4 regions of the Glutamicibacter sp. JL.03c genome follow, and region 1 is predicted to be linked to each of the others. Evidence: riboswitches for the same ligand, from Rfam matches in the RefSeq annotation. Region 1 holds a riboswitch; each other region holds the start of a gene.
The links. A riboswitch is a leader RNA that binds a small molecule or an ion and turns the genes downstream of it on or off. The one in region 1 is predicted to bind S-adenosylmethionine.
Positions count from the first base shown of each region.

Region 1 (5,680 bases):
GAAGTGAACCTGCCAACGCGCATGCTGCGCGAACTGCCCGAGGGGCTCTCGCTGCGCGATGCCGCGCTGGCCGAACCCGCAGCGGTGGCGTGGCATGCGGTCTCGCGCGCGGGCGATGTCTCAGGCAAGAAGGCTCTGGTGATCGGCGCTGGCCCGATCGGCGCGCTTGCCGTGGCAGTACTCAAGCGTGGCGGTGCCAGCGAGATCATCGCGGTGGATATGCATGAGAAGCCATTGGCTATCGCCCGGGAACTGGGCGCCACCTCCACCTTGCGCGCCGATGACCAGGAAGCCATCGCCGAGGTCAACGCGGATGTGGTGATCGAGGCCAGTGGCAACTACCGCGGCTTGGCATCAGCGGTCAGAGGTGCGGTGCGCGGCGGCCGAGTCGTCATGGTTGGACTGCTGCCCACAGGCGAGCAGCCCGCGTTGATTTCCCTGGCCATCACCCGTGAGCTGGAACTCGTCGGCTCCTTCCGATTCAACGGCGAGATCGATCAGGTGCTCGAAGCTCTGGCCGATGGCTCCTTGCAAATTGGTGCGGCCGTCACCCACGAGTTCCCCGTGGCCGAAGGCCTTGTAGCCTTTGAAACAGCCAAGGATTCCTCGACTTCAGGCAAGGTACTGCTCAACTTCAGGGAACAGCAATAATCCTCAGCCGGACGATGAACTGTGGGGGCCACTGAAATCAGTGGCCCCCACAGTTCATCGCGCCTTCGGCTCGGGCTAGTTGCTTTGGACAACCTGCACCGAAGTGGTCACCGGCACCGGGTTGGCAAAGAGGTCCAAGACTGGGCAGTGGGCATCCACTGCCTGGCGTAGTTCCTCGTAGCGTTCGGTGGACTCGGGACCGGCAATCTGCACTTTCAGATCCACCGACGAGAAACCGGGGCGGATGGAGGCATCAATGCCGAAGAGCCCGCGGACGTCGAGCTGCCCATCTGCCGTGATTTGCACGTCATCAACTTGGATGCCCAGGTTCTCTGCGTAAAGTCGATAAACCACCACCTGGCAGGACACCAGTGCTGCCAAGGCGTATTCAACCGGACTGGCGGCGACATCATTGCCACCGAGAGCTGCCGGTTCATCCACGGTAAAGGTATGCTTGCCGGCACGGATATTGCTGGCAACGGAATCAAAGCCTTCGCCCTGAACGGTAAAGGTCAACGCGGCGCTGTGCGGTGCGGCGGAGATCCGTTCGCCCCAACCAGCACCTGCCTCTTGGAGCCGCTGTGATCGGTCTTCGGCCACTGAGGGTTTTGCTGTTGCGTGAGGCATGGGGAGTCATCCCCTTTCTGGCGCAGGGGGCGCCATCGTTTACGATCTTGGATTTCAAGATGCGTCGAATCTTCACCTGGGGCACCCCGCACAATGGCTCGAGGGTTGCCGTCCACTCAGCCAGGGCCTTGAGGAGTGGAACTCGTGATTCAGTAGTTCCTTTTTATCTGCCGGCAACGGGCTCGGTAAAGTATCCACTTAATGTTTCGTCATGACTGTCCTGTCCCGGAGCATCGATAGGATGGAGGGTAGCAATCCGCTCTAACGCACTACTTTTGGATGGCGATGATGGAATTCCAGCTGACTCTTTCCTCCTTGGACTCACTCGTCTCGGAGGAAGAATTTCGCATCGGGCAATTGTTCTATGAGACGGGCAAAGTCCAAGATGTTGAACGCTACGTCGAAGTCGGAAACGCCAGAGTTACCGCGGTAGTTCGAGGCAAACAAGTCATGGTGGGGTTTCGCATTGGAAACGATGGCGTTGAGTTCCATTGTTTTTGCACCGAGCATCCTTCAGAGTATTCCTGCCCGGAAGTCGCGGCATTGCTTTTGGAAATTGCCAGCGATTCAGAGGATCCGCTCCATGTTTCTGACCGTGTAGCTGACCCTTATGGATGGCAACGCAATGTGGTTCCGCAGTGGGAACGAAACCTCAACCGGCTGTTGCCCGTTGCCGACGAAGACCCAGAAATTGTTGAGGAGCCGCTGGGGTTGATTTTGAAAGTTGTCAGTGAACCCCGGTACGGCGGGGATGACGTGCTGTCTCTTCAAGCGAGGCCAGCGAAGCAGGGATCCAAGAGCCCTTGGGTGCAGACTGGTGTGAGCTGGAAAACGGTCGCTTTCGATGAGCGCTTTCCTCGCGCTCAACGCCGGGCCGTTGTCGAGCTGAACCGATTGCGCGAGCACGCCGAAAAGGTGAAGTACGGCCACTTTTGGGAAACCACCGACTGGATTTCCCTGATGGAACTGCCCGGAAAAGACCTTTTGGCCGCGCTCAAGGACCTCAAAGAGGCCGGCGTTGCCATTATTAATGGGGGAGTCGCGTCCAAGCCACCAGTGAATTTCAGCGACAAACTAGCCCACGCACACGTGGACTTACGACAGGGTGAACATGGCCTGACAGTCGAGGGGATGCTTCGCGGGCCCGAACCGGAGCACACGCATCTGTTGCCCATCGGAAATCCACCGACCCTTGTAGCATATTCTTCCCAGCCGCTGGCCGGGTCAAGAGACTTGGGCTTGGCCGAATTCGCTGACCCTGTTTCCGCCGAGCTCGGCGCATTCATCGCTTCTGGAGTCCAGTTCATACCTTCCTCGGACGTTGGCCGGTTTGAAGAAACGCATTTGGACAGAATCCGTCAGCTGGCGCCTTTGAAGAGTGCTGACGTGTCTTATGAAATTCCGGAGCCGCCTCGTCCCGTGCTGCGCCTGCGCATGTCCAGCACCACCGATGGGGTCGGCCTGCATTTTTCGTGGATGTACTCCGCCAAGGCACCACGACAGCGAAACGTCGAGAAAGAAATCATCGCCTCGATCAACGACAAATTGGGCGACGCCACTGTTCTGGGCCAACTGGAGGCACGCGGCACCTACGCTGACCGAGAGCTGACTATCGACGAGTCCATCGACTTCATGCTCTACATCTTGCCATTGCTGGAAGAACATCCAGACATGCTGATTGAAGCTCACAACCAGCTTCCTGAATATCGGATTCTCGACTCCCCAGCAACGGTTTCCATCGAAGCGGGGGAGAACACCGGCGACTGGTTCGATCTGACCGTCGAGGTCACTATTGATGACATCAAGGTGCCTTTCGCGCTGTTGCTCGCGGCGCTCACCTTGCACTTGGACTACCTGGTGCTTGAAGACATGACAGTAATTCCCATCAGTGGTGCGGACTTCGCCCAGCTGCGTACGTTGATTGATGAAGCCGGCGAATTGGGGAAGGTCGAAGGCAGCACTATTCGAGTCCACAAACTGAGCATCGATTGGTGGCAGGAGCTGCTGGATCTGGGCATTATCGAAGCTCAGCACAACCAGTGGCTGCAAAACATGAATGAGCTCACCCGCGGAGAAGAACTCCAGCAGGTGGAACTCCCCGAGACCTTCAAAGCGAATCTCCGACCGTATCAGGAACAGGGCCTCGCATGGCTGAACTTCCTGCGAACACACTCATTGGGCGGGGTCCTCGCTGATGACATGGGACTGGGTAAGACCGTTCAGTTGCTGGCTTGTCTCGAACAGGCTCGCCGTGAGAATCCAGATCAGAAGTTCCTTGTCCTGGCACCAACATCCGTGGTGGGCAACTGGATCAATGAAGCCCGTCGTTTCACCCCCAACCTCAAGACACGGGGCATTACTTCTACCACCAAGAAGGCCGGGCAAACTGTAGCCGACCAGCTGGGCGATGCCCAGCTGGTCGTAACCAGCTACACGATTTTCCGGCTGGCCTATGAAGAATTCGAAGCGGCCGGCTTCTCAGTCATGATCATGGATGAAGCGCAGCAGCTGAAGAATCACGTGTCCAAGGGGTACAAACAGGCCCGTCAGTTGCCGGTTCCATGCAAATTCGTGGTCACCGGGACTCCGATGGAAAACAACCTGATGGAACTGTGGGCTCTGGTCTCGCTGGCGGCACCAGGCTTGCTAGGCGGACAAAACGCGTTCAAGGATAATTACCAAAAGCTGATCTCTGAGGGAGACAAAGAACGGCTGGATCGGCTCAAAAGCCGTTTGCGCCCCTTCGTCCTTCGCCGTACCAAAGAGCAAGTCGTGCCAGAGCTTCCTGCCAAGACCGAACAGATCCTGGAAGTGGAGCTGGAGGCGAACCACCGCAAAGCCTACGACCGCCGTTTCCAGCGTGTGCGTCAGGAGGTCCTTGGCCTGGTGGATAACGTTGATTCGAACAGATTCAAGATCTTGCAGTCATTGACCTTGCTGCGCCAGTTGGCATTGGATCCGTCGCTGGTGGGCGAAGGGGACGGGGCTAGCGCCAAGCTGGAATTGCTGCGTGAGTTGATGGTCGATGCCGTGGCGGAGGGCCATAAGATTCTGGTCTTCAGCCAGTTCACCAGCTTCCTATCCAAGGCGAAAGATATCGCCGTAGAACTTGGGATAGCTCATGGCTACTTGGACGGCTCGACCAGTGGCGCCAAGCGCAAGGAATTAATCGAGGGATTCACCGATGGCGACTTCCCCGTCTTCTTCATTTCGCTGAAGTCTGGCGGGTTTGGTATCAATCTCACCGCAGCTGACTACTGCATCTTGTTGGATCCCTGGTGGAATCCGGCCGCTGAAGCCCAGGCCATTGACCGTGCACACCGCATTGGCCAAGAAAAGCCCGTCCACGTGTATCGCCTGGTTGCCAAGGACACCATTGAGTCCAAGGTGCTGGCGCTTCAAGCGAAGAAGACACAGCTGTTCAATGATGTCCTCGGGGACGAAGCCCAGGCGGGCCAATCCCCGGCGCTGAGTGCAGACGATTTCCTGGCCCTGATGGAATAGCCGGCAGCACTGCCTAGTGAAGCTCGTCGAAGCTGAGATTCAAACGGTGCAGCAAATTCCCGAAGTTCTGCAGTTCGTCAGCTTCCCATTCGGTCAGCTGACGGCGCAGTTCCTGGCGCAAAGTGTTGCCACTGGCACGCCACTTCTCCCTGGCCAGCGGCGTTGCCGAGACCAATTGCGCACGACCATCCGATGGGTCTTGGGTTCGGTTGACCAAGGCCAGGGACTCCAGATGCTGGACCAGGCGGGAAATCGTAGCCTTGTCCAAGCGAAGCTTTTCAGCCAAGACGCCCTGCTGCTGCGCATCGTCACGAATGACGATCGCAAGAAGCCGATATCCGGGGGCCTGCAGGTCAGGGTGGACAGCCTTGGCACGGCGGATAATCATCTCCCGCGCGTGCAATAGTATGGCCGTGAATTCGTCTTCTACTAATTGCAGCAGCTTCTCGTCTTGCATGGATACCATTCTACGGAGCATCAGCGCCGCGCACGCGCTTTGGCAGCCTCATTGTTAACCGCCAGCCTCCCCTTTGGCCTCAGAGCTGGTTGCTCGGAGTCCGGCCATCGGCAAAGGCAGTGATATTCTGAGCTATTTCGCGTGCCCTGGATCCGAAGGTGTCCAAGGTGTGCCCCGAGTTATGCGGAGTGGCGATGACGTTCGGCAGTTGGGCAAATCTGCGCACCGACTCCGGCGCGGTGGTGCCCGCCGGTGCGTCCCACCAGACATCCAGCGCGGCACCGCCGATGGAATTGCTGACCAGCGCCTCGAACAAGGCCTCCTCGTCGATGACCGCCCCGCGCGCCACATTGACCAGCAGCGCATTCGAGCGCATCTGGGCAAGCTGGCGTGCGCCGATCAGCCCCGTGGTCTGCGCAGTCAGTGGCACCCCGAGCACCA
Region 1 is NZ_CP107575.1:2,892,582-2,898,261, reverse strand. It holds gene OF385_RS13430 (L-idonate 5-dehydrogenase) at 1-651, shown strand, start outside; gene OF385_RS13425 (OsmC family protein) at 727-1,278, opposite strand; SAM riboswitch class IV at 1,309-1,428, opposite strand; gene OF385_RS13420 (DEAD/DEAH box helicase) at 1,564-4,782, shown strand; gene OF385_RS13415 (MarR family winged helix-turn-helix transcriptional regulator) at 4,796-5,239, opposite strand; gene OF385_RS13410 (2-hydroxyacid dehydrogenase) at 5,319-5,680, opposite strand, start outside.

Region 2 (5,680 bases), 1.0 Mb from region 1:
CCGCGGCAAGTACGTCGGTGATCCTGCCTTTGTCGATGTGCCGACCAAGACGCTGACCAGCAAGCTCTTCGGTAATGACCGCGCCTGCGCGCTGAACCCGGAGCAGGCGGCAATCAAGCCGGTGGCACCGGGCGATATCGAGAATTTTGATGGCCAGTGCCCTGCGGCAACTACCGAGCCTGCCGTGGAGCAGGATACCGAGAACATCTCCACCACCCACCTGTCAGTCGTGGACCGCTGGGGCAACGTGGTCTCCTACACGCTGACCATCGAGCAGACCGGCGGCTCGGGCATGGTCGTCCCAGGTCGCGGCTTCCTGCTGAACAACGAGCTCACGGACTTCTCCACTGTCTATGATCCAGAGGATCCAAACCGCATCGAGCCAGGCAAGCGCCCGCGTTCTTCCATGGCGCCGACCATCGTCCTGCGTGATGGCGAGCCGGTGCTGGCTATTGGCTCCCCGGGTGGTTCCACGATCATCACCACGGTGCTGCAGACCCTGATCAACCGCTTTGACCTGGGCATGGACATCAGCCAGGCGATCGCCGCCCCACGCGCCTCGCAGCGCAATACCGCAGCGGTGACCGCGGAGCCGGAATTCATCTCCCGATACGGCTCGGCATTGGAAGCTTTTGGCCACAAGCTCACCCCGGCCGGGGGTTCCTTCACCCCGCAGGCAGAGATCGGCGCGGTGGAAGCCGTGGAGATCCACGCTGATGGAACGCTGACCGCAGCGGCCGAACCGGTGCGCCGCGGCGGAGGCTCCGCCATGGTGGTGGCTCCCGCGAGGTAAGTCCGGAGAGCAACGCCGGCTCCGTCCACCTGTGAGGGTGGACGGAGCCGGCGTTGGTTCTAGGTCGAGGCTTCTTGCCCGCTGATCAGCCCTGGGTGGCCAGGCGGCTGGAAATCTTGAACTGCGCCGCGCGGTGGGTATCCTTCACCCGGTCGCCGGCGCCAAAGAGCTTATTGCGCAGCGATCCTTGAGCATATTCGGTCTTGTAGGCCCCGCGAGCTTGAAGCTCGGGAACGACGTATTCGACGACGTCCTCGAAGGTCCCGGGGGTCACCGCATACGCCAAGTTGAAGCCGTCCACGTCGGTGTAGTCGACCCACTCAATAAGCTTCTCTGCCACCTCAGCTCCTGAGCCGACGGTGATCGGCCCGAAGCCTCCCACGCCCACCCACTCGGCCAACTGGCGGATGGTCCATGGATTGCCATCATCGCCGCTGGCCTTCTGGAAGGTTTCCACCGACGATTGGATGGCGTTGGACTTCACGTTGGAACCCAGCGGTTCATCCGGATCCAGTTCGGACAGGTCTACGCCCATCCAGCCGGAGATCAGCACCTGGGCGCCTTCAATGTCGGCGTAGGACTTGTAGTCCTCGTACTTGGCCTGGGCCTTCTCCGAGGTCTCATCGGTGATGATGGTCTGCATCGCGAAGATCTTCACATCGTAGCGGTCGCGGCCTGCGGCCTCGACGGCGTCACGGATCTTGGTGACGGTGGCCTTGAGGATTTCGCGGGTCGGGCTGGTCACGAAGACCGCCTCGGCGTTTTGCGAGGCGAACGTGATGCCCCGCGAGGAGGCACCGGCCTGGTAGATGACCGGGGTGCGCTGGGTGGAAGGCTCGGTGATGGCGATGCCCGGCACCTTGAAGTACTTGCCTTCGTGCTCGATGTCGTGCACCTTGGCCGGGTCGGTATAGATCCCGGTTCCCTTGTTGTTTTGCACCGCGTCGTCTTCCCACGAGCCTTCAAGCAGCTTGTAGACCACTTCGAGATACTCATCCGCGTGGTTGTAGCGCTCGTCGTGCTCCATCTGGTCTTCCTGGCCCATATTGCGGGCGGCCGATGGCAGGTAACCGGTCACCACGTTCCAGCCCACACGGCCGTTGGTCAGGTGATCCAGGGTGGCCAGGCGGCGGGCGAAAGCGTAAGGATGCTCGTAGGCGGTGCCCGCGGTAACGCCGAAGCCGAGATTTTCGGTCACGGCGGCCATGGCGGAGACCAGCATCATCGGGTCGTTGACCGGGGCCTGGGCGCCGGAACGCAACGGGGATTCGTTGGTGCCGTTGAAGACATCGTAGGTGCCCAGCACGTCGGCAATGAATAGCCCGTCGAATTTGCCCTTTTCCAGCACCTTTGCCAGGTGGGTCCAGTAGCCGATGGTGTTGTAGGTCGAAGCCTTGTCCTCCGGGTGGCGCCAGAGGCCCGGCGACTGGTGCACCACGCAATTCATATCGAATGCGTTGAAGAGAATCTCGCGCTGCTGGCTCATTCTTGTTCCCCTTGCCATGGTTGGGTAATAGTGAAGTCTGTTGGGCGGCGTTCAGGCGCCGTAGCCCCGGTGGTTGCTGTCTTCGCCGGTGACCGAAAGCCGTTGCGGCTGGACAGCATTGATTTCGTAGTCACCTACGATGCGGGCCTTGTAGATGGCCGGGTTATGGGTGGCGATGGTGCGGGCGTTGCGCCAGTGCCGGTCCAAGTTGCAGACGACGCTGGTGGCTGATGCCCCAAGTCCATCGAAGAGCTTGCTCGTCGCGCCGATCACCAGTGGCTGGACGATGGTTTGCGCCCGGTTCGCGGCGAGTTCGCATACCGCATAGCGTTCCTCGTCGTTCAGCCCCGGATCCACCAGCGCCGCTTCGACTTCAAGGACCGCTCCAATCACCACCGAATCGGCGGCAAAGGATTCCGCGGAGACCTCGCCGACCAGTTGGAGCACCTGCGGTTCGCGGTGCACCGGCACGCCGGTTCCAGTGGTGAAGATTCGGGTCCGGTTCTGCACCGAGATGCGCAGGTCGTTCAGGGCTGCCCGGGCAATACCTGCCTGGACGGCCATGAGCACCAGCTGGAAGATCGCAGCCTCGGAATCGTTGGATTGCTGTGGAATGAACGAGTCCACCGGGACTTGATGGAATTCGGTGGTGCCAGTTCCAGTCAGACCTTGGCCAAACCCGTCCCAGTCATCAAGGATCTTCACGCCGCTGTGCTGGGTGGAAACCACGGCGATCTGGCGTCCGGGCAAGTCCGGATGGGCTACGGCTACCGTGGTCCAATCCGCGAAAATGGTGCCGGTGCAGTAGTATTTTTCGCCGTTGACCAGCCAGCGGTCGTCCGCGGGGCTCACCTTGGTGTTCAGGGTGCCCAGGGCATTGCCGCCGCGTTCGGTGTAAGCGTTGCCGACAATCTGCCCTGCGGCGATACGGGCAATCCACTTGCTGCGCAGTTCTTGGTCATCAAGGACCAGGACGTTTTCAACGAAGGCGATATGCGCACGCCACAACTGGCCCACATGGGAATCGGCTTCCGAGAGTTCGATGAGCAGACGGAACACGTCGACCAGACGGGCACCGTAACCGCCATCCGCCACCGGGATGCGCAACGCGCCGAAACGCTCGCGGTTCAGCAGTCCCACCTGCTCGAAAGGCAAGACCCGATTGCGGTCGCGGTCCTTTGCGGTGGCTGCGATCTGGGCGAAAACCGGGCGGAAGACTTCGGCCAGGCGGTCGTATTGCTCATCCGCGCTGGGACCGGGGGTGACTTTCAGCAGCTGCCGGGTGGGCAGCTGCTCTTGAAACTCGTCGAGCTCCAGGGCGCTGGCCTGCGAAGGGTCGCTGAGCTGGTTGAAGTCCACGCCGGAGGTGTTTGGCGACTCGCCAAATGACATCAGAAGTCCTCAATTCTTTCCATCGGTCCTGGCGGTAGCACCGTCCCGCGATCCGGGTGGTTGCTGCGGCGTCGTCGAGCCAGATCTCTTAGCCGCTCTGGATGGGTTTTCATTCATTTGTAGCCGTAACAAACCGGTGCTTCCAAGCCGCGAAGTCACATTTCGTCGCCGTGACGCACCAGATTGACAGGCAGGTCGCACGGCCAATGGCCGTTCATGCCGAAGATGACTTGATCATCAACGCCCATCATCGATCAAACAGGCATTCAATAAAATAAATAACGAAATATCCCGTGCATGTGACGCAGTTATCGAACATTTTTCATGTTACGCAAGATTTGCATTCAAATCCTTCGAAACCCTGTAATGGACGTGTAACCATCCCGAGCGGCCGAGAGATCTGGCTCAATGACGCCGCAGCAACCACCTATGGATGACCAACCATTCCATAGGCCGGTGCTACCGCCAGGACCGATGGAGATGAATATGGCACTGAGCTTTGCACAGCCCCGGGCACACGGCCCGGCCCGCACCTCGACGGCACTCGGTGTCGACTTCAGCGAGGTATCGCGCACCTTCAGCAGCAAGAAGGAAAACCGAACCGTACTATCCGGAATCAACCTGCAGATCCCTGCAGGGCAGGTGGTCGCGATCCTTGGTGCCAGCGGCTGCGGCAAGTCGACATTGCTGCGTGCAGTCTCTGGCCTGGACACCCCGACCACCGGAAGCATCCACACCGGCGATCACGAAGTGCTCGGAATCAACGAACTGTGCGCGGTGGCCTTCCAGGAACCCCGGCTCCTGCCGTGGCGTTCGGTACGCGAAAACATTGCGCTCGGACTCGCGCCCGGCACTGGCAAAGCCGACGGCGAACAACTCATTGACGAACTCATCGAACTTACCGGCCTGAGCCATGCAGCCGATTTGCGGCCGCGCGAGATTTCCGGCGGCATGGCCCAGCGGGTTTCGCTGGCTCGCGCGCTGGCCCGTCGCCCGGGCGTCCTGCTTTTGGATGAACCATTCGGCGCTTTGGACGCGCTCACCCGTCTGAAAATGCAGGACCTGCTGCTCTCCATCCATGCTTCCTTGCCCACCACAGTGCTCATGGTGACCCACGACGTGGACGAAGCATTGACCTTGGCTGACCGGGTCATCGTCCTGGGCCGCAACGGAGCAGACACCGCGGCCACCATCATCGAAGACCTGGCAATTGGCGCTACCCACCCACGCCAACATAACGATGAACAATTCATTGCCCACCGCGCAGGGCTGCTGCGCCTGCTCGGCGTGGACCCGACCAATCACTGACTTCCAACGCGCCTAGCGTGTCAAGAACCACCACATCGACGGCAGTACTGCCGCACCCCCGCACGCACCGATTAGAGGATTCCCATGCTTTCACACCGTTTCACTCGTCGCACCGCACTCTCTGCCGCAGCGCTGATGCTCGGCACAGCGGCCCTGACCGGTTGCGCCGGCGAGAACGCTGCCGCTTCCGGGTCAGATAAGACATTGTCCATTGACTACGCCACCTACAACCCGCTGAGTCTGGTCATCAAGGAAAAAGGATGGCTGGACGAGGCGGCCAAGGAGCAGGGCGTCAGCGTGGAATGGATCCAGTCCGCTGGCTCGAACAAGGCCAACGAAGCATTGCGCGCCGACGCCGTTGACGTCGGATCCACGGCAGGTTCCGCCGCGCTGCTGGCACGCTCCAATGGCTCGCCAATAAAGACCATCGACCTGTATTCTCAGCCCGAGTGGTCGGCACTAGTCGTCGGCAAGGATTCGAAGATCAGCTCCGTAAAGGACCTGAAGGGCAAGACGGTCGCTGCGACCAAGGGCACCGACCCGTACTTCTTCCTGCTCCAGGCACTGGAGGAAGCAGGATTGAGCGAGGAAGACATCACCTTGCAGAACCTGCAGCACGCCGACGGACGAACCGCTCTGGCCAATGACTCGGTCGATGCATGGAGCGGGCTGGACCCGATCATGGCCGCCGCCGAACAAGA
Region 2 is NZ_CP107575.1:341,980-347,659, reverse strand. It holds gene ggt (gamma-glutamyltransferase) at 1-793, shown strand, start outside; gene OF385_RS01615 (LLM class flavin-dependent oxidoreductase) at 879-2,279, opposite strand; gene OF385_RS01610 (acyl-CoA dehydrogenase family protein) at 2,331-3,671, opposite strand; SAM riboswitch class I at 3,688-3,779, opposite strand; SAM riboswitch class I at 4,047-4,152, shown strand; gene OF385_RS01605 (ABC transporter ATP-binding protein) at 4,158-4,979, shown strand; gene OF385_RS01600 (aliphatic sulfonate ABC transporter substrate-binding protein) at 5,064-5,680, shown strand, end outside.
Region 2: it holds a riboswitch for S-adenosylmethionine, as region 1 does, so the genes downstream of both, OF385_RS01610 (acyl-CoA dehydrogenase family protein) here and OF385_RS13425 (OsmC family protein) in region 1, are expected to answer to the same signal.

Region 3 (5,680 bases), 480 kb from region 1:
CACCCACATCGAACCTTTCGACGCACTAGTGCTCATGTCCTTTGGCGGACCGGAACGCGAAGAGGATGTCCTGCCTTTCCTGCAGAATGTCACCCGCGGCCGCGGCATCCCCGATGAACGGCTGGTCGAGGTCGGCGAGCACTACTACGGCTTCGGCGGCAAATCGCCGATCAATGGCCAAAACCGCGAACTGCTCGCCGCCCTCCAGCAAGAACTCAAGCGCCGCGGAATCGCCACCCCGGTGTTGTGGGGCAACCGGAACTGGGACCCCTTCCTCACCGACACGGTGCGCGAGTTCGCCCGGCGCACCTCGGGCTCGCGCTTTCTCGCCATCGACACCTCCGCCTACTCCTCCTATTCCTCCTGCCGCCAGTACCGCGAGGATTTCGCCCGCACCGAGCAGGCGCTGGCCGAGGAAGGGCTGCAGGTGTCCTTCGAGAAGATCCGCCAGTACTACAACCACCCCGGCTTCGCGGCCGCACAGCTGGAGTGCGTGCGCCGCGGCTTGGCCGATCTCGCGGCACAGGCCGGGACGCTGGATCCAGCCAAGCACGCCCTGCTCTATGTCACGCATTCGATTCCCGAGGCCATGCTGCAAGCCTCGCAGCGCGAAACCATCGGCTACCGCGCGCAGCACGAGCAGCTGATGGCATGGATCGACCAGCAGCTCGCAGGGCAGCAGCCGCTGACCGCGGAACTGGTCTTCTGCTCGCGCTCCGGCTCGCCGCAGACGCCCTGGCTGGAACCGGACATCAACGACCGGCTGGAGGAACTCGCCGCGGCGGGCATCGAGGGCGTGGTCGTCGTGCCGCTGGGCTTCGTTTCCGACCACATGGAGGTGAAATACGACCTGGATACCGAGGCCGCCCAGACCGCCGCGGACCTCGGGCTGGCGTATGTGCGTGCCGCGACGGTCGGGGTCGACCCGGTGTTCGTCTCGGGCCTGGTGGATGCGGTGCTGGAACGGGCCGCCCAGGTTCGCGGCGAAGCGGTCGAGGCGCCGGCAGTGACCGCTGAGGGCGCGTTGCGCCCGGGCAGCGGCGCCTGCTCGGCGACCTGCTGCTGGGGCAGCCAGCGCAAGCCCGCGGCCCCCAGCTGGGATCGCTAGCCCCGGGGCCCGGCCTAGCCGAGCAGCACCAGGGCCAGGGCGCCGGCGGCCACGATGACCAGCAGCGCCGTGGTGGCCAGGACGGCGGTTGCATCGGCCTGCATCCGCTGCCTGCGCAGCTGCTGGTCCATGCGCCGGTAGCGCGTCCGCTGGGAGCCGAGAATTCCCAGTCCTGCCAGCACGGACAGCGCGCACAGCCAGATCGCCGAGGCACCGATGGCAGGCAGCCAATGCAGGAAGATGGCGCCCGTGATGAAGAACGAGTACATCGTCCGGCTCCATGCCATCACGGTGCGTTCGGGCTGCAACCCGGGATCGCGCGGCGCGGGGAATCCGTCGCTCATCGGGTGGCACCCAGGACCATGGCCAGGGCCGCCACGGACGCCAGGACCGCACCGGCCGAAAGCAGCGGGACAATCGCCGGCACCGGCAGCGAGCGGCCGTGCCGCAGCCTGCGCTCAACCCGCAGCCAGTGGATGGCCGCGCCGGTGCCGATCAGGATGCCGATGCCGATGACCAGTGCCGCGACGATGGTGCGCAAGGGGGCGGCGAAGACCTCCGCGGTGAATCCTTCCAAGGCCGTGCCCCCGGCGACAAAGGCCAGCGAGGTGCGGATCCAGGCCAGAAACGTCCGCTCATTGGCCAGCGTGAACCGGGGATCGGGATCGGTCCCCCCGGGCAAGAGCCACCGTGCTAGGGCGCTGCGCTTCTCATCGGCCATGCTTCTCCCCTCGGACCCTGCCTTTTGGGATCAGCCTACACAATCACCGCTGGCCGGTGGCTACTTCGAGGCGCCGATGGCCCAGATCCGCGGCAGCTCGGCCCCGTTGACCGCCACATCGCCGATCAGCCGCGCCTTGAACACCCACGGATTGTGGTTGCCCGCGGTGCGCGCATTGCGCCAATGCCGGTCCAGGTTCTTCGACACGCTCGTGGCCGAGGCGGCCAGCGCATCAAAGGCATGGGTGATGGAGTTGAGCACCAGCGGGGTGAGCACCACTTGGGCCTGCGCGCTGGCCAGCTCGGCGGCGTCATTGGCCGCCTCGTCCTCGTCCACGGAAATCTCGCCCGCCTGCAGGGCCAGCGCCGTCTCGTAAGCTCCTTGGAGTGACTGGGACACGCGCTCCACGGTTCCCGCCGCAGCAAAGGCAGCCGCCGAAACCTCACCAATCACCTGCAACAGCTGCGGATCTTCGGCAGCGACATTGGCCGCCGCGTGGCTGAAGGTGCGCCTGCGAGCCTTCAGCTCTGCAGCGAAGTCGCGTTCGGCAGCTTTAGCTGACCCGGCGAGCACCGCTAACAGTACTTGCTGATAGAAAGCGGTCTGGTACTTGAAGCGGGTATCGAAGTCGATCAGATCCTCTTCGGCCACAATCGCATCGGTGAAGGTCGAGGTCCCGGTGCCGGTGGTGCGCTGGCCAAAACCGTCCCAGTCATCGGCCAATTCCACGCCAGGCTGGTGGCGGTTGACCGCGGCGATCACGCGCTTGCCGGTATCGGTGCGCTCCGCGTAGGTATCCAGCCAGTCGGCAAAGATGGAACCGGTGGAATAGTACTTGGTGCCGTTGATCCGGAACCCACCTTCCCCATTCGGGGTGACCTTGGTGATCACGTCCCCGACCTTCACCGTACCTACCTCGGTCCAGGAGTTGCCGACCAGCTCGCCGGCCACGAAGCGTGCCAGCCACTTATCCCGGCCCGCCCCGGGGGCAGCGATCAGCCGATCTTCCACGAAGGCGAAGTGGGCGCGCAACGCCTGGGCGATATTTGAGTCAGCGGCCGCCAAATCAACAAAGAGCTCAAAGAGCTCCGGCAGGGTGGCGCCCGCGCCGCCATGGGACACCGGCACGCGCACCGCCCCGAAACCGGCGGCAGCCAGGTCGGCAATCTGCTGGTAGGGCAACTCGCCACTGCGGTCGCGTTCGGCAGCGCCCTCGGCAATCTGTTCAAAGAGTGGCGCGAAGCGGGCCTTGAGTTGATTCAGTCGATTATCGGTAGTCAATAAAGTCATCACAGGATCCTGTCCGTAGAAAAGTTCTTAGGTGTACAGCGAGAGCGGCTGGGACTCCCCGCGCAGGAAGTAGGCGCCGACTTCGATCTTCTTGTAGTCCACCGGGTCATGCAGGGAGTGGGTGCGCACATTGCGCCAGAACAGGTCCAGGCCCACCGAGTTGGCGGTGGAGGACGAACCGGTGACTTCGAAAATGCGGTTGGCCACCTCGACACCGACCTCGGTGGAGACCACCTTGGCTTCGGCAATGTCCACGGCCAGCGCCGCGCGCTCGGGCTGGGTGACGTCCCCGCCCTTGGCAAGTAGCGCATCGAATTTGCGTCCCAGCTTTTCGGTGAGCGCCGCTACCGCTGCGGTGCGCGCCTTCAGCTCGCCCACGGTGCGTTGGAAGATCGGATCCTGCGAGTAGGTCTCGGCCTGCGAGAACAGCCACGCGTTCTTGCGACCAAGCAGAATCTGCTTGCCACGCGCCAGCGCGCCCTCTGCAATGCCCAGATAGAAGTTGGCAAACGCCAGTTGGATGCCAGGGGTGAGTAGTGTCGAGACTGGTTCCTCGGTCACCTCGCCGAGCAGATCCGTCGGCTCAATACGCACGTTGTGATACTTCAGCGAGTTCGAAGCGCTCAGGCGCTGACCCAGGTAGTCCCAGTCATCGACAATTTCCAGGCCCTCACGGTTCCTATCAATGATGAAGGCCAGAACCTGACCCTTGCGTTCACCTTCAGTGACCTCGGCATTGATGACGATGACCTCGCCGACCCCGGAGCCCGTGGAGAAACGCTTGGAGCCATTGAGCCGGAATCCATCGCCTTCCGGAATCAGGGTCAGTGTCGGGTCGACAGGGTTGACCGAGTCGCCCCACAGCCAACCGCCTTCCACGGTGCGGGTCCACCATTCGGCTTGGGTTTCCGGTGCCCCGTAGAAAGCGATGCCCGACTGGTTCACGTAGTGGTAGGCCAGCAGCTGGGAAATAGAGCCATCGGCGGCAGCAAGAATACGAACCACCTCAAAAGCAGTTTCCCAGTGAGCTCCCGCTCCCCCGAACTGCGCTGGAACCAACAGGTTCAGCAGGCCAGCGTCGCGCAGCAGCTGCACTTCGGCAAAAGGCTGGGCGTTCTTGCGGTCGCGCTCCAGGGCATCGGCGGCCAGCTGGTCGGCAACTTTCCGGGCTGCTGCGCGCCACTGCGCGAGTTCTGCTTCATCGGCGGTGCCGGTGTATGGCACACGCGGCAGCTGGGTGCTCAGTACGGTCATCTTCGTTCTCCTCATCTTCATGGATTCCGAAGGATGCAGAAAGATTCTGCGAATCCATCGAACCTGGCGTTAGCACTTACTGCGGAAGGCAGGCTTGCTGCGGCGTCGCGGAGCCAGGTCTCTCAGCCGCTCTGGATGGTTTGCCCTACCAGTGAAGCATCGGGGCCTGCCCGTTGGCAGTGACGGCGTCACAGGGCGGAACATCGTCATGTATCGACATTTTCGCGGCCCTGAAGCCGCGAAAGAATCCGTCATATTTCCTCATATGTCACGGTGCGCCCAATACCGCTTCAGGGGTTTGGCTGGCCTTCGCATCGGCCGCCGAGGCCTTGCCCGCATAGGCTCCGCGGTAGGCCGCTGCCGGGTGGTGCCCAGCCACCCGCGTGGTGCCAGGCTCGGTCAGGTACTCGCGCAGGGTATTGCCTTCGTATCCTGCCCAGGTCCGCCCGCGCTTGCGCAGCTCCGGGACCACCAGATCGGTGAACTGCTCGAAGGAGCCGGGGGTGATGGCGTAGGCCAGGTTGATCCCGTCCAGCCCGGATTCATCCACCCAGCGCTCGATTTCATCGGCCACGGTCTGAGCCGAGCCCACCAGCACCGGCCCGATGCCACCCACCCCGAGGTAGTCGGCAATGGCATTCGGGGTCCACTTCTGCTGGGGGTTCGCGGTAGTGAAAATCGACACCGCCGAGCGGGCCGCATTGGTTTCCAGGTACTGCAGCTCCTCATCCGGCGCGTACTGGCTCAGATCCAGCCCGGACCAGCCGCCGTAGAAGGCCATGGCGCCCTCGCGCGAGGCATAGGACTGGTATTCGCGGTAGAGCTTCTCGGCTTGGGCATCCGAGTCGGCCACCACGGTGGTCATCAGCGCGTAGATCTTGGCCGCATCCCGGGGCCTGCCGACCAGTTCGAATTCGTCGCGGATCGCGTCGGTCTGCCGACGGGTGACCGCGGTGTTGATCGAGTTCAGGAAGATGCCCTCGGCATGCTGGGCGCCGAAGCGCCGGCCGCGGGAAGACGCGCCGGCTTGGAAGATCGCCGGGGTGCGCTGGATGGAGGGCTCGGAGAGGTGGATGCCGGGCACGGTGAAGTACTCGCCGTGATGGTTGATCGGATGCACCTTGGAAGGATCGGTGTAGACGCCGCGTTCGCGGTCCTTGAGCACCGCGCCTTCCTCCCAGGAGCCTTCCCAGAGCTTGTAGACCACGTCCATGAATTCATCGGCGATGTCGTAGCGGGCATCGTGATCCAGCTGCCGGGTCATGCCCAGGTTGCGGGCCGCCGACTCCAGGTAGCTGGTCACTACA
Region 3 is NZ_CP107575.1:3,375,168-3,380,847, forward strand. It holds gene OF385_RS15635 (ferrochelatase) at 1-1,108, shown strand, start outside; gene OF385_RS15640 (DUF202 domain-containing protein) at 1,123-1,452, opposite strand; gene OF385_RS15645 (YidH family protein) at 1,449-1,829, opposite strand; gene OF385_RS15650 (acyl-CoA dehydrogenase family protein) at 1,890-3,119, opposite strand; gene OF385_RS15655 (acyl-CoA dehydrogenase family protein) at 3,147-4,373, opposite strand; SAM riboswitch class I at 4,425-4,515, opposite strand; gene OF385_RS15660 (LLM class flavin-dependent oxidoreductase) at 4,642-5,680, opposite strand, start outside.
Region 3: it holds a riboswitch for S-adenosylmethionine, as region 1 does, so the genes downstream of both, OF385_RS15655 (acyl-CoA dehydrogenase family protein) here and OF385_RS13425 (OsmC family protein) in region 1, are expected to answer to the same signal.

Region 4 (5,680 bases), 1.4 Mb from region 1:
CCGCGGGCCACAATGACCGTTGAAGTCCCTGCCTGGATGCGCTCTACAACCTCACACCGTACCCAAGCACGGACGTCATCAAAGACCGTTTCACCGGTGCTCAAATGAGTCCACGTCTGGTCCTGAGCAAATCGATCCACACCGCTGGTAGCGCCCAACTTAGCCAGCTCAATGTCATGCACATCCAAGGAATGAACGACTACAGTTTCGGCGCGAGAGAGTACGTCAGAGGCTGAAGAGAGTGCCGAAATCGAGAAAACCAGCAACGGTGGATCAACGCTGATCGAAGCCACCGATGTTGCAGTCAGGACTACCGGCCCGTCGCCTGCATCAGCAGTAATGACGCTAACTCCACCGGGGTGCCCACGAAAGACTGCTTTGAAGTCTTCTGCGGGCAGGGAATCGGTGGCTTCAATCGTGACTTTAGACGCTGGCACCAACAAGCTCCTCGCGCAGTATGGACGCTCCGGCGCTCAGTGCGCTGAGTTTGGCCAGTGCTACCTTGCGTGGGAATGGTGCCATGCCACAGTTGGTGCTGGCAATCAGCTTGTCTGCATCCACAAATTCCAGCGCCTTACGCAGGGTTGATGCGACCTCTTCTGGGGTCTCCACGGTTTCGCTGGCCACGTCGATAGCACCGAGCATGACCTTCTTGCCGCGGACCATCTCAACAACTTCGATGGGCACGTTCGAGTGGTGGGATTCTAACGAGACGGTGTCGATGGTGGACGCCTGCAACAGTGGGAAGGACTTCTCATAGTGACGCCACTGCGCACCCAAGGTAGCCTTCCAATCATTGTTGGCCTTGATGCCGTAACCGAAGCAAATGTGGGCAACAGTTTCTGCCTTGAGTCCTTCGCACGCACGCTCCAGAGCAGCGATGCCCCAATCGGCAACCTCGTCAAAGAAGACGTTGAAGGCTGGCTCATCAAACTGGATGACATCCACGCCGGCTGCTTCGAGTTCCCTGGCTTCCTGGTTCAGGATGGTGGCAAACTCCCATGCGAGCTTTTCGCGACTCTGGTAGTGAGCATCATACAAAGTATCAACCATGGTCATCGGGCCAGGCAGAGTCCACTTGATGGGCTTGTCGGTAAATGTGCGAAGGGCCTTGGCATCCTCAACAAATACTGGTTTTTGGCGCTCTACAGCACCCACCACTGTTGGCACGCTGGCATCGTAGCGATTTCGAATGCGTATGGTTTCACGCTTTTCGAAATCAACACCGCTCAGGTGCTCAATGAACGTGGTGACGAAGTGCTGACGAGTCTGTTCACCGTCGCTGATGATGTCAATGCCACGCTGGGTCTGTTCCAGTACCGCCGCACGCATCGCGTCGTGTTTTCCTTCAGCCAGTTCGGAGCCCGAGAGTTTCCAATCGGACCAGAGGACCTCGGGCTGGGCCAGCCATGAAGGCTTGGGCAGGCTGCCGACAATTGACGTGGGGATAAGCGGGGAAGTCATAAGTTATCTTTCGGATTCTTAGGCGACAGGAGTCGGGTAGGAAGAAGACCACTGATCGAGCAGTTGGCGATTCGGGATGATGAAATGCTCTTCGGTGAACTTGCCTTGGATCTTGCCCAACTGAGTTCGTTCTTCGCGGTCATAGAAGACGCGGGTGGGGGAGAAGTCCTTGGCACCCAAGCTCGGGTGGTACACCGCGGGAGCCGCCGAATTGGCGTTGTAGATTTCCGGGCGGTAGATCTTCTGGAATGTCTCCATGGTGCTGATAAGGCTGATCAGCTGAAGGTTCGTGTAATCGTTGAGCAGGTCGCCGCGGAAGTAGAAAGCCAATGGCGCAACGGCGCCCGGCGGCATGAAGTAGCGCACGCTCAAGCCCATTTTTCCGAAGTACGCGTCGGTCAATGAATTTTCATCTTGCTGGTATTCCAAACCGAGCACCGGATGGCTGTTACCGGTGCGGAAATAGGTCTTGGAAGTCGAGACGCTGATGCAGACCACCGGCAGCTGGGCAAAACGTTCACGGTATGCCTGTGAGTTCAAGAAATGTTGGAAGAGCTGTCCGTGGAGATCGCCAAAATCTTCTGGGAGCACCGGAGCTCCACTGTCATTACAAGATGCTGGGAGCACCACGCTGAAGTCGTAATCGCGGACATAAGAAGAGAAATTATTGCCGACCATACCTTGGGAGCGAGTGCCGGTGAGTTTATCCACGATCGTGGTTTCAAGCACTTCTAAAAGTGGAAATTGCTGACCGGTATTATCGGCGGAAAAATGCACATTTGCTGAAATGATTTCCAATTCCAGCTCATAACGGTTGCCCTGAGGATTGTCCCAGTGAGCCAAGGAATTGAAACGACGGTTGATCATCGTCAGGGCATTGCGAAGGTTCTCTTCGCGGCGCTCACCGCGTGCCAAATTGGCGAAGTTTGTCGTGGTGCGAGAATTCGCCGAAGGAGAGTAATTCTCGTCGAATCTTGTGGTGCTAATACTGAAATTTAATGCGTCTGCCATGATGGCCAATCTGTATTTGGGAGGCCTGGGCAGGCCGAGGGGATGTCGTTGCGTCAATCATGCAGGGTGATTCTTGATATCAGGTAACTCGATATAACTATGGATTCATATAGACTCTGGCTATGGTGCAGGGAACAAATGGCTTGACACTGCAGCAGCTGCGCTATTTCGTGGCGGTAGCCTCCGAGGGCTCCATCTCGGCTGCCGCCGACTTGATTTACGTCGCGCAACCCAGCATGTCGGCGGCGATGAAGGAGCTCGAATCACGGGTGGGGCGCACCTTGCTGGTGCGCTCGGCCAGGGGAGTGACGCTCACCGCCGAAGGCGCAGAATTCCTTGGCTATGCCCGCCAGGTCCTGGAGCAGGTGGAGCTGCTGGAGCACCGCTACCTAGGCCGGCCCTCCGCCAGGCGGCTGCTGGGCGTCTCCACCCAGCACTACTCATTTTCCGTGGATGCCTTTGTCCGGATGGTCCAGGCCAGCGGGGCCGAGGAGTACCAGTTTTCGCTCCGCGAGACGCGCACCGAGGAAATCATCGAGGACGTGCGCACCCTGCGCAGCGACATCGGGATCCTGTACCGCAACGACTTCAACCGGAAGGTCATCGACAAGCTGCTGCGCGAATCCCGGCTGGTCTTCCACCCGCTGTTCCTGGCTGATCCGCACATCTTCATCTCGCGCAGCAACCCGCTGGCTACCCGGGACCAGGTCACACTCGAAGACCTCGAAGACCTGCCGCGGCTGACCTTCGACCAGGGCGCGAACAATTCCTTCTACTTCGCCGAGGAAGTGCTCTCCACGCGCTCCAGCCAACGCGAAATCCAGGTTTCGGACCGCGCCACCATCTTCAACCTCATGATCGGCCTGGGCGGGTACACGATTTCCACCGGCATCATCAGCGACGAGCTTGATCCCTCCATCGTTGCCATCCCGCTGGCGATCGAAGAGAGCATCGAGATCGGCTGGATCGACCACGCCGCGATCCCGCTCACCGACCAGGCCCAGCGCTACCTGCAAGAAGTCCGCGCCGTGGTGGCCAGCTTCGGGGTGGAAGTGCTCGGCTGAGCCGCCCACGGCGTAACTCCCGGTCATCGAGCACCTCTCCATCGTCATAAACTTCGGCAAAAACCTTGAAATCACGCAGGTCCTGTTCAATTCACCGCGTCATAAAGTGGCGCCAGCCACCGCGTCATCATGACAACTTGGCGACATATGAAGCGTGGTGGCCTTGTATGAAGCCAACCGCCCGATAGCGCTTGCACGCTTTGGGAGCCATGCCCAACCATGGAAGAACAACAAACCATCAAGAGCGACTAAGAGATCTGGCTCGTTGACGTCGCAGCAACCATCGGGAAACCGAAAGGTGCTAATGCCAGGAACGATGGAGCAGTTCCGAACGCGCTTTCGCGCTGTGCTTCGTGTTGCCACACGACGCCAATCGGTGCACTCCCTCGCAGAGAATCGAGGAGGAGCCATGAGCCAAGGAACCGATGCGGTCCACGCAGGATACCGCCCCAGCGGAGACTTCCGCCCAATGCTGCCGCCACTGCACAATTCCGCAGCCTACCAATTCCAGTCGCACGCCGAAGCGATCGAAAAGTTCGCGCTGCGCCAGGCCGGCTTTACCTACTCACGCACCGGCAACCCCACCGTCTCGATCCTCGAACAGCGCGTGGCAGCACTGGAAGGTGGAGCCCACGCGGTAGCCACCGCCACCGGCCAGTCCGCGGTTGCGTTGTCTTTGCTGGCGCTGACCCAGGGACCTAAGCACATCGTGGCTTCCTCCTCGCTCTACGGCGGCACCGTGGATCTGTTCACCGACACCTTCGCCGACTTTGGCATCCGCATCAGCTTTGTGGATCAGGCCGATCCTTTGGCTTGGGCACAGGCCATCGAGGAAGACACCCGCGCATTTTTCTTGGAATCGGTCTCCAACCCGCTGTGCACAGTGGCCGATCTTCCCGCCATCTCGGCCATCGCCCACGAACACAACATCCCGGTGGTCGTGGATAACACCCTGGCCACCCCGCTGAACGTACGCCCGCTGGACTTCGGAGCCGACATCGTGGTCCACTCGGCCACCAAGGGCCTGGCCGGACACGGCTCGGTTTTGGGCGGGATCGTTGTGGATTCGGGGAAGTTCGACTTCTCCGACACCGCGCGCTGGCCGCAAATCGCAGCCCCACGAGTGCGACTGAACAATACTTCGCTGTTTGAACGCCACGGGTCGGCTGCCTACGCGATGCTGGTCCGCTCCAAATTCCTGCACGATCTGGGTCCAACCCTGGCCCCGGCCAGCGCCCAGGGCATCCTGGCCGGCATCGAAACCCTGCCGGTACGCGCCGCCCACGTGCAGCGCAGCGTCACCACCCTGATCGAGAAGCTCTCTGCTCACCCGGGCATCGCGGCCATCCACCACCCGTCGCTGCCCACCCACCCGAGCCACGAGCTGGCCGCCAAGATCACACCCAAGGGCACCGGCTGCGTGGTGGCCATCGAACTGGCGCACCCTACGTTGGTTTCCCCGGTGATCGATGGGCTCAAGCTGATCTCGCTGGCCGCCAATGTGGGGGATACCCGCACCATGATTTCGCACCCGGCGACCATGACGCACTGCCGACTCTCGGCTTCCCAGCTGGCCGACGCCGGCCTGAACACTTCAACCCTGCGCCTCTCGGTTGGCCTGGAAGACCCGGCCGACCTGCTCGCAGATCTCACCCAGGCCCTGGATCTGGCATTGGACCAGGCCCTGGCCCCGCAAACCCAAGGAGCATGAGATGACTGGCTTCAACACCCAGGCCGTGCACGCCGGCCAGCACAAGGACCCGCACACCGGCGCCGTGGTCCCGCCAATCTACCAGACCAGCACCTTCATCCAGGACGGCATCAACGTGCTGCGCTCCGGGCATGAATACTCCCGCGGCTCGAATCCCACCCGCGACGGGTTCCAGGACCAGCTCACCGCGCTGGAACACGGTGCAGCTGGCTTCGCCTTCGCCTCCGGCATCGCCGCCGAAGACGCACTGCTGCGTGCGGTGCTCGAACCGGGCGACCACATCATCCTCGGGGCCGACGGCTACGGCGGCACCAACCGGTTGATCTCCAAGCTGCACAGCAAATGGGGCATCACCTCCTCGGCGGTGGACATCACCAGCCTGGATTCGGTGCGTGCCGCGGTGCGCCCGAACACCGCGCTGCTCTGGGTG
Region 4 is NZ_CP107575.1:730,268-735,947, forward strand. It holds gene OF385_RS03375 (flavin reductase family protein) at 1-437, opposite strand, end outside; gene OF385_RS03380 (methionine synthase) at 424-1,464, opposite strand; gene OF385_RS03385 (DUF1852 domain-containing protein) at 1,483-2,475, opposite strand; gene OF385_RS03390 (LysR family transcriptional regulator) at 2,598-3,539, shown strand; SAM riboswitch class I at 3,772-3,862, shown strand; gene OF385_RS03395 (O-acetylhomoserine aminocarboxypropyltransferase/cysteine synthase family protein) at 3,949-5,250, shown strand; gene OF385_RS03400 (cystathionine gamma-synthase) at 5,252-5,680, shown strand, end outside.
Region 4: it holds a riboswitch for S-adenosylmethionine, as region 1 does, so the genes downstream of both, OF385_RS03395 (O-acetylhomoserine aminocarboxypropyltransferase/cysteine synthase family protein) here and OF385_RS13425 (OsmC family protein) in region 1, are expected to answer to the same signal.